DNA from 2 places in the Klebsiella scottii genome. Region 2 is predicted to be linked to the other one. Evidence: predicted binding sites of a transcription regulator. Region 2 holds the regulator's gene; the other holds the start of a gene.
What was found. The regulator PhoB, encoded in region 2, activates phosphate uptake and scavenging genes when phosphate is short. The targets are predictions, from matches to a motif close to CTGTCATAAAACTGNCNNAT.
Positions count from the first base shown of each region.

Region 1: a site for PhoB is predicted at 1,709-1,728, ahead of uvrB (excinuclease ABC subunit UvrB). Genes of this name have one in related genera too.

Region 1 is NZ_JARXNI010000020.1:2,615,162-2,619,477, reverse strand. Features, by position in the region: gene bioD (dethiobiotin synthase) at 1-593, shown strand, start outside; gene QFI97_RS19960 (ABC transporter ATP-binding protein) at 535-1,257, opposite strand; gene uvrB (excinuclease ABC subunit UvrB) at 1,995-4,010, shown strand; gene pmrB (two-component system sensor histidine kinase PmrB) at 4,279-4,316, opposite strand, start outside.
Region 2 is NZ_JARXNI010000020.1:3,164,574-3,168,889, forward strand. Features, by position in the region: gene phoR (phosphate regulon sensor histidine kinase PhoR) at 30-1,325, opposite strand; gene phoB (phosphate response regulator transcription factor PhoB) at 1,347-2,036, opposite strand; gene sbcD (exonuclease subunit SbcD) at 2,219-3,421, shown strand; gene sbcC (exonuclease subunit SbcC) at 3,418-4,316, shown strand, end outside.

The DNA.
Region 1 (4,316 bases), 550 kb from region 2:
GTGAGTACACGGAGCAGGGCCTGCGCAACGACGACGCGCTGGCCCTGCAGCGCAACAGCCGCGTGCCGCTGAGCTATGAGCAGGTTAACCCGTTAACCTTTGCGGAACCCACTTCGCCGCATATTATCAGCGCTGATGAAGGCCGCCCCATTACCGCCGCCGCGCTCTCCGCCGGGCTGCGCGAGCTGGAGAGTCTGGCAGAATGGCTGCTGGTGGAAGGAGCGGGGGGCTGGTTTACGCCGCTGTCCGAAACGCTGAGCTTTGCCGACTGGGTGCAGGAGGAGCGGCTGCCGGTGATTCTGGTGGTGGGGATAAAGCTGGGCTGCATTAATCATGCCCTGCTGACGGCTCAGGCGGTGCGCCAGGCAGGGCTGCCGCTGGTGGGCTGGGTTGCCAACGACGTCCAGCCGCCGGGGAAGCGGCATAGCGAATACCTCGCGACCCTCAAACGGCTGCTGCCAGCGCCCCTGCTGGGTGAGATCCCGTGGCTGGAGGAGGCGTCGCAGCGGGAGGATCTCGGCCGGTATCTCGATCTTAGCGCGCTGGATCGGGCGTCATCCACTGCGCCAGCAGCGGTTCATCCAGCTGTATAACGTCGCCTTGCGCCACGCTGCGCCCGCGGTGCAGCAGGCAGAAGCGGTCTGCCACCCGGCGAATAAACGGCAGGTGCTGCTCGGCGAGCAGTACCGTTAAACCGATATCCCGGTTCAGGCGAACCAGCAGGTCCCCCAGCTTATGCATAAAGTGCTGTCCGCTGCCGCGCGACGGCTCGTCGAGTATCAGCAGGCGCGGCCGGACGATCAGCGCCCTCGCCAGCGCCAGCTGGTACCTGTCGTCTTCCGAGAGCGCGGCGCCTTTGCTCTGGCGAAGGGCGTACAGCTGCGGAAACAGATCGTAAATCTCGCTATTCACCACGGCGCCGGGCGTTCCTCCGGCCGCCAGCGCAATATGCAGATTCTCTTCTACGCTGAGCTGCGAAAAGATGCGTCGGTCCTGCGGCACGTAGCCGATACCTATAACGCTGCGTGAATGAGCGGAGAGCGGCATCAGGTCGCAGGGCGGCGCTCCGCGCTCCTGCCAGGTGATGCTGCCGCTGGCGACCGGGAGATTCCCGGTAATGCAGTTAACCAGCGTGGTTTTCCCCATTCCCTGACTTCCCATCACGCAGGTGCACTCTCCTGGCCTGAGCTCAAGATCAACGTTCCACAGCGTGTGCTGGCTTCCATAGTACTGATTGACGGCGCGTAGACTCAACATAGGCGTTTTCTCCTTTTTGGCGATAGCGAGCGAGACAAACATTCTGCAAATCTCTTGCCAGGAAAAAGAAGTGACGGCATTTTTCCGCCAGAGCAGGTCGCGGCTGGAACCATGAGCAGGGGGCAGCGAAGCGGCTGCACTTTCCCGGTGCTAAACGACGTGAAATGTGGTGCAGAAAGCAACAAAAAGGCGGGCGCCCTTAGCTGATAAATATCAAAAATAATTCAATAATATTTTTTAGCGGCGCGTTTTCCGACGGCGGGCAATTTCTGCCGGGTGGCAGAGGTCATGGCCTGCAGCGAGTTATCCACTATTCCTGTGGATAACCTTGTGTATTAGAGTTAGAGAACTTGCGGTAAGCTAGAGATTACGCGGCCTGCGGCGGAATTGGCGCGAAACCCGTCTTTTATTAAATTCTATTTAATATCAATTGGTTGGATAAAATCAATGGCTGTAAGGAAAGTGTCACCTGCTGCCATAAAAGATTCACCACCTTGCTTGACAAATGTTAAATGACAAATTTTTCTGGGGATAACCTTACACAGTGGCGGATTATTCCACAAGGCGGCGTTTTTTTGCCCAAATGTGGCGGCATAGCGCAAGGTTTACAGGGCAAACAATAATACGGCACTGGTTTTATATCCAGTATTATTTGTTGGCAAAAGCCACGGCGACGGGTAGAATTAAACACCTGCCGTCTCGCGCCGGGCGCTTCATCCTCCTTCAGGGTCAGACATATGAGTAAAACGTTCACGCTGCATTCCGCTTTCCGTCCCTCTGGCGATCAGCCGGAAGCCATTCGCCGCCTCGAAGAGGGGCTGGAAGATGGCCTGGCGCACCAAACGCTGCTGGGGGTAACCGGGTCGGGTAAAACCTTCACCATCGCTAACGTCATTGCCGACCTGCAGCGTCCGACGATGGTCCTTGCGCCTAACAAGACGCTGGCGGCTCAGCTGTATGGCGAAATGAAGGAGTTTTTCCCGGAGAATGCCGTCGAGTACTTCGTCTCCTACTACGACTACTACCAGCCTGAAGCCTACGTGCCGAGTTCGGACACCTTCATCGAGAAGGACGCCTCGGTCAACGAACATATTGAGCAGATGCGTCTGTCGGCAACCAAGGCGCTGCTGGAGCGTCGTGACGTCATCGTGGTGGCCTCGGTCTCCGCCATTTATGGCCTGGGCGACCCTGACCTGTACCTGAAAATGATGCTGCATCTGACTACCGGCATGCTGATTGACCAGCGGGCCATTTTGCGTCGCCTCGCGGAGCTGCAGTACACCCGTAACGATCAGGCTTTCCAGCGCGGGACCTTCCGCGTGCGCGGTGAGGTCATTGACGTCTTCCCGGCGGAATCGGACGATATTGCCCTGCGTATTGAGCTGTTTGACGAAGAGGTTGAGCGCCTGTCGCTCTTTGACCCGCTTACCGGGCAGGTTGAATCGTCCATTCCGCGCTATACCATCTACCCGAAAACGCACTACGTTACCCCGCGCGAACGTATCGTTCAGGCGATGGAAGAGATAAAAGTCGAGCTGGCGGACAGACGTAAAGTGCTGCTGGAAAACAACAAGCTGCTGGAAGAGCAGCGCCTGAGCCAGCGTACCCAGTTTGACCTCGAAATGATGAACGAGCTGGGCTACTGCTCGGGCATTGAAAACTACTCGCGCTATCTTTCCGGGCGCGGGCCGGGCGAGCCGCCGCCGACGCTGTTCGACTATCTGCCGGCGGATGGCCTGCTGGTTATCGATGAATCCCACGTCACCATTCCGCAAATCGGCGGGATGTATCGCGGCGACCGGGCGCGTAAAGAGACGCTGGTGGAGTATGGTTTCCGCCTGCCGTCGGCGCTGGATAACCGTCCGATGAAGTTTGAAGAGTTTGAGGCGCTGGCGCCGCAGACCATTTACGTTTCGGCCACGCCCGGCGCCTATGAGCTGGATAAATCCGGCGATGAGGTGGTCGATCAGGTTGTTCGTCCGACCGGTCTGCTTGACCCGGTTATCGAAGTGCGCCCGGTGGGAACCCAGGTCGACGATCTGCTTTCGGAGATTCGCCTGCGCGCCGCCATCAACGAACGCGTGCTGGTGACGACCTTGACCAAGCGGATGGCCGAAGACCTAACCGAGTACCTCGAAGAGCACGGCGAGCGCGTGCGCTACCTGCACTCGGATATCGATACCGTCGAACGTATGGAGATTATCCGCGACCTGCGCCTCGGCGAGTTTGATGTGCTGGTCGGGATCAACCTGCTGCGCGAAGGGCTGGATATGCCGGAGGTTTCGCTGGTGGCGATCCTTGATGCGGACAAAGAAGGGTTCCTGCGCTCCGAGCGTTCGCTGATCCAGACCATCGGCCGCGCGGCGCGTAACATCAACGGTAAGGCGATTCTCTACGGCGACAGGATCACCGCCTCGATGGCGAAGGCCATCGGTGAAACCGAGCGGCGCCGTGAGAAGCAGCAGCGCTATAACGAAGAGCACGGCATCACCCCGCAGGGCCTGAACAAGAAGGTGGTCGATATCCTGGCGCTGGGCAGCGGCCTGGCGAAGACCAAGGCCAAGGGGCGCGGCAAGTCGCGTTCACCGGTTGAGGCGGATACGCCAGTGCTGACGCCAAAAGCGCTGCAGCAGCGAATTCACGAGCTGGAAGGGCAGATGATGCAGCATGCGCAGAACCTGGAGTTCGAAGAGGCTGCCGAGATCCGCGACCAGCTGCATAAGCTGCGGGACCTGTTCATCGCCGCGTCGTAGGCCCGGCGCGCGTCACGCCTCTTGCTGCGGCCAGTTTAGGCCCGGACAGCGCGCAACAGCCGCAGCGTACGGGCGGCAGGTGACGATGCGCGCGCTTCCCGGATCAAAACGGCAAATAAAATAGCCCTGGGGCTGGATCTTAATATCCGCTTAATCTTGTTCAGGGACACTATCTTCATTCTAATGAGGATAGCGTCATGCAAAAACTACACTTTCGCGAATATCTGGCCATCACCTGCGCCTTTATTATCGTCGTCGCCTTCTTCCATCAGTGGGTGCTGACCTTCTGACGTGAAGGCCTGGGAA
Region 2 (4,316 bases):
ATTGACAAGTTATGTTGACAGAGCGGCGGTTAGTCGCTTTTTTTGGCAATCAAACGTTCCGGCAGCAGGAAGCTAAACCGCGTTCCCTTGCCGGGCGTGCTCTCAATATCCAGCCGGCTGTCGTGATGATTAACCGCATGTTTTACGATCGCCAGCCCCAGACCGCTGCCTCCGGTTTGCCGCGAGCGCGCTTTATCCACGCGATAGAAGCGCTCGGTGAGCCGCGGAATGTGCTCGGGCGCAATCCCCGGGCCGTTATCCTCAACGCTAAACAGCGCGCCGTGCGGCGCTTTCTGCCAGCTGACGGTAATCTCCGTGCCCTCCGGAGTATGGTTGATCGCGTTATACACCAGATTCGAGATCGCGCTGCGCAGCTGCTCATCATTACCGAGAACCTGCAGCGACTCATCGACCACAAAGTGCAGCGTATGCTTTTTCTGGCTGAGAGTTTGCGCCTCCCGCTCGACAACCCGCAGCATCATCGGTACGTCGATTTTGTCGTTCATCGCCAGAACCGGGGCCGCCTCAATGCGCGATAGCGTCAGCAGCTGTTTAACTAACCCCTCCATACGCTGGGTTTGCTCGCGCATGGTATGCAGGGCTTTTTCCCGCGTCACCCCTTCCAGCACCTGCTCCTGCATCATCTCCAGATACCCCTGCAGCACCGTTAGCGGCGTGCGCAGCTCGTGGCTGACGTTAGCAAAAAAGTTGCGCCGCGCCCCTTCAAGCTGGTGCATCTGCGTCACGTCGCGCGCCACCATCAGCATCTGCTTGTCGCTGTAGGGCATCACGCGAATTTCCAGATGACGGGAGTTATTAAGGATCAGATTGAGCGGTTTACTGAAATCCTTGTTTTTTAGGTAGTTGGCAAATTCAGGGTAGCGCAGGAGGTTAAGGATGTTTTGTCCGCTGTCGTCCGGCCAGCGCAGATTGAGGATCTGCTGTGCAAGGCCGTTACACCAGAAGATCGCCCCCTCCTCCGTGGTCAGCACCACCGCATCGGGCAGCGATTCCGCCCCGCTGCGAAAGCGTTTGATCAGGCTGCCCAGCTCGCGTCGGCGTTTTTTATTACGCATCTGCATCTGGTGGAGGCCGTACAGCAGCGGTTCCCAGCTGCCGCTTCCCGGCGGTGGCGTCATGCTGCGGTCCACCCACAGCCACCATGAGAGGCGTAATAAATTCCAGAAATGCCAGATAAGAAGTCCGGTCACCGCCGCCAGTAAAAACCACGGCAAATGACCAAATACCGCCCCGAGAATCAGGGCCGGGATACAACATAAGAAAAGCTCAAGCGCCAGCCTTTTCCATGACAGCCGTTCCAGCACGGTTCACACTCCTGTCGACATTCAGAAACGGGCGGAGAAACGATATCCCGTGCCGCGAACCGTTTGTACCATCCGGTCATGGCCACTCTGTTCCAGCGCTTTACGCAGACGGCGAATATGCACGTCTACCGTTCGGTCTTCTACATACACGTTGGTCCCCCAGACGTGATTCAGCAGCTGCTCGCGGCTGTATACGCGTTCCGGGTGGGTCATAAAGAAGTGTAATAACTTAAACTCGGTCGGCCCCATGTCCAGCGGGTTTTCACCGGTCATCACGCGATGGGAGGAAGGATCGAGGCTCAGCCCCTGCATTTCAATCACCTCTTCCACCGCCATCGGTGAGATTCGCCGCATCACGGCTTTGATTCGCGCCACCAGCTCTTTCGGCGAGAAAGGCTTGGTGATGTAATCATCGGCGCCGGTCTCCAGGCCACGAACGCGATCTTCCTCTTCGCCGCGAGCGGTTAGCATGACCACCGGAATATCGCGGGTCATCGCCTCACGCTTGAGCAGTTTGATAAACTGCAGACCCGATCCGCCTGGCAGCATCCAGTCAAGGAGAATCAGATCAGGCCAGGGTTCATTGAGTTGGTTCACCGCGCTGTCATAATCTTCCGCCTCGACGGGCTGAAAGCCGTTTTGCTCCAGAACAAAGCAGACCATTTCGCGGATTGGAGCTTCATCTTCAACGACCAGAATTCTTCTCGCCATTATTTACCCTGTATTTTTTAGCCATCAGTATAGAGTGCGGCGCCATTATGCGTCAGTTTTGTGACAGATTTATGAAAAAAAATGGCCGTATGACGATCGAGGATTTTGAATTGTGACACGCACTTAACTCCCCTTCCGTCGATGGTATAATGGCGGCAACGCTCTTAGGCTACGGAATATTTATGCGCATCATTCACACCTCTGACTGGCATCTCGGGCAAAACTTTTACAGCAAAAGCCGCGCCGCTGAGCATGCGGCCTTTCTCGACTGGCTGCTGGCCAGCGCGCAGGAGCACGAGGTCGATGCCATTATTGTCGCCGGCGATATCTTTGATACCGGCTCGCCGCCGAGCTACGCCCGCGAGCTGTATAACCACTTCGTGGTTCAGCTTCAGCAAACCGGCTGTCGGCTGGTGGTGCTGGCGGGCAACCATGATTCGGTCGCCACGCTGAATGAATCGCGCGACATCCTGGCCTTTTTAAAAACCACGGTCGTGGCTAACGCCGGCCACGCTCCCTTCGTTCTGCCGCTGCGCGACGGCGCGCCGGGCGCAATATTCTGCCCGGTCCCCTTCCTGCGCCCGCGCGAGCTGGTCACCAGCCAGGCCGGGCACTCCAGCGGTGAAAAGCAGCAGCTGCTGCTCACCGCCATCAGCGACTATTATCAGCAGCAGTACCAGCAGGCCTGCGCCCTGCGCGGCGACCAAACGCTGCCGATTATCGCCAGCGGCCACCTGACCACCGTCGGCGCCAGCAAAAGCGATGCGGTGCGCGAGATCTATATCGGCACCCTCGATGCCTTCCCGGCCAGCCATTTCCCTCCTGCAGACTATATCGCGCTGGGTCATATCCACCGGGCGCAGATCGTCGGCGGCTGCGAGCATATACGCTACAGCGGTTCGCCAATCTCCCTGAGCTTTGATGAGACCGGGAAAAATAAAAGCGTCAATCTGGTGACCTTTACCGACGGCCGCCTGACGGACGTTAGCCCGCTGACGGTGCCGATAGTCCAGCCGCTGGCGGTGCTAAAAGGCGATTTTGCCAGCATAAGCGAACAGCTTGACCAGTGGCAGGATAGCGCGGAGCTGCCCGCCACCTGGCTGGATATTGAAATCACCAGCGACGAATACCTGCACGATATTCAGCGCCAGATTCAGACCCGCTGCGAAGAGCTGCCGGTCGAAGTGCTGCTGGTGCGCCGCAGCCGCGCCCAGCGCGAGCGCATCCTGGCCGGAGAGCGGCGGGAAACCCTCAGCGAACTGCGGGTTGAGGACGTTTTTGCCCGTCGCCTGGCGCTGGAGAGTCTCGAAGAGCAGCAGCAGCAGCGCCTCGAACAGCTGTTTAACGAAACGCTGCACAGCCTGAACGGTGAGGAGCACCTGTGAAAATTCTGAGTCTGCGCCTGAAAAACCTTAACTCATTGAAAGGCGAGTGGAAAATCGACTTCACCGCCGAACCGTTCGCCAGCAACGGGCTGTTTGCGATCGTCGGGCCGACGGGCGCCGGGAAAACGACGCTGCTGGACGCTATCTGCCTCGCGCTGTACCACGAAACGCCGCGCCTGAGCAGCGTGTCGCAATCGCAAAACGATCTGATGACCCGCAATACCGCCGAATGCCTGGCAGAAGTTGAATTTGAGGTAAAAGGCACCGCCTACCGCGCCTTCTGGAGCCAGAACCGCGCGCGCAACCAGCCCGACGGCAACCTGCAGGCGCCCCGTGTCGAGCTGGCCCGCTGCGACGATGGGCAAATCCTTGCCGACAAAGTCAAAGACAAGCTGGAGATGACCGCCGCGCTCACCGGCCTCGATTACGGCCGCTTTACCCGCTCGATGCTCCTCTCCCAGGGCCAGTTCGCCGCCTTTCTTAACGCCAAACCCAAAGAGCGCGCGGAGCTGCTGGAAGAGCTCACCGGCACCGAAATTTACGGTCAGATCTCCGCCCAGGTGTTTGAAAAGCACAAGCTCGCCCGCAGCGAGCTGGAAAAACTGCAGGCCCAGGCCTCCGGCGTTGTGCTGTTAAGCGATGAGCAGCAGCAGGCGCTGCAGCAAAGTTTGCAAGTACTTACTGCTGAAGAGCAGCAGCGGCTCGCCGAGCAGGCCCGCGAGCAAAATACGCGGCAATGGCTGCTGCGCCAGCAGGAGCTAAGCCGCGATGAGATACAGACCCAGGCACGGTTACGCGAGGCGCAGCAGGCGCTGGAGCAGGCCCGGCCGCAGCTTGCGGCGCTGGAGCAGGCCCAGCCTGCCGACCAGCTGCGTCCGCTGTGGACCCGACAGCA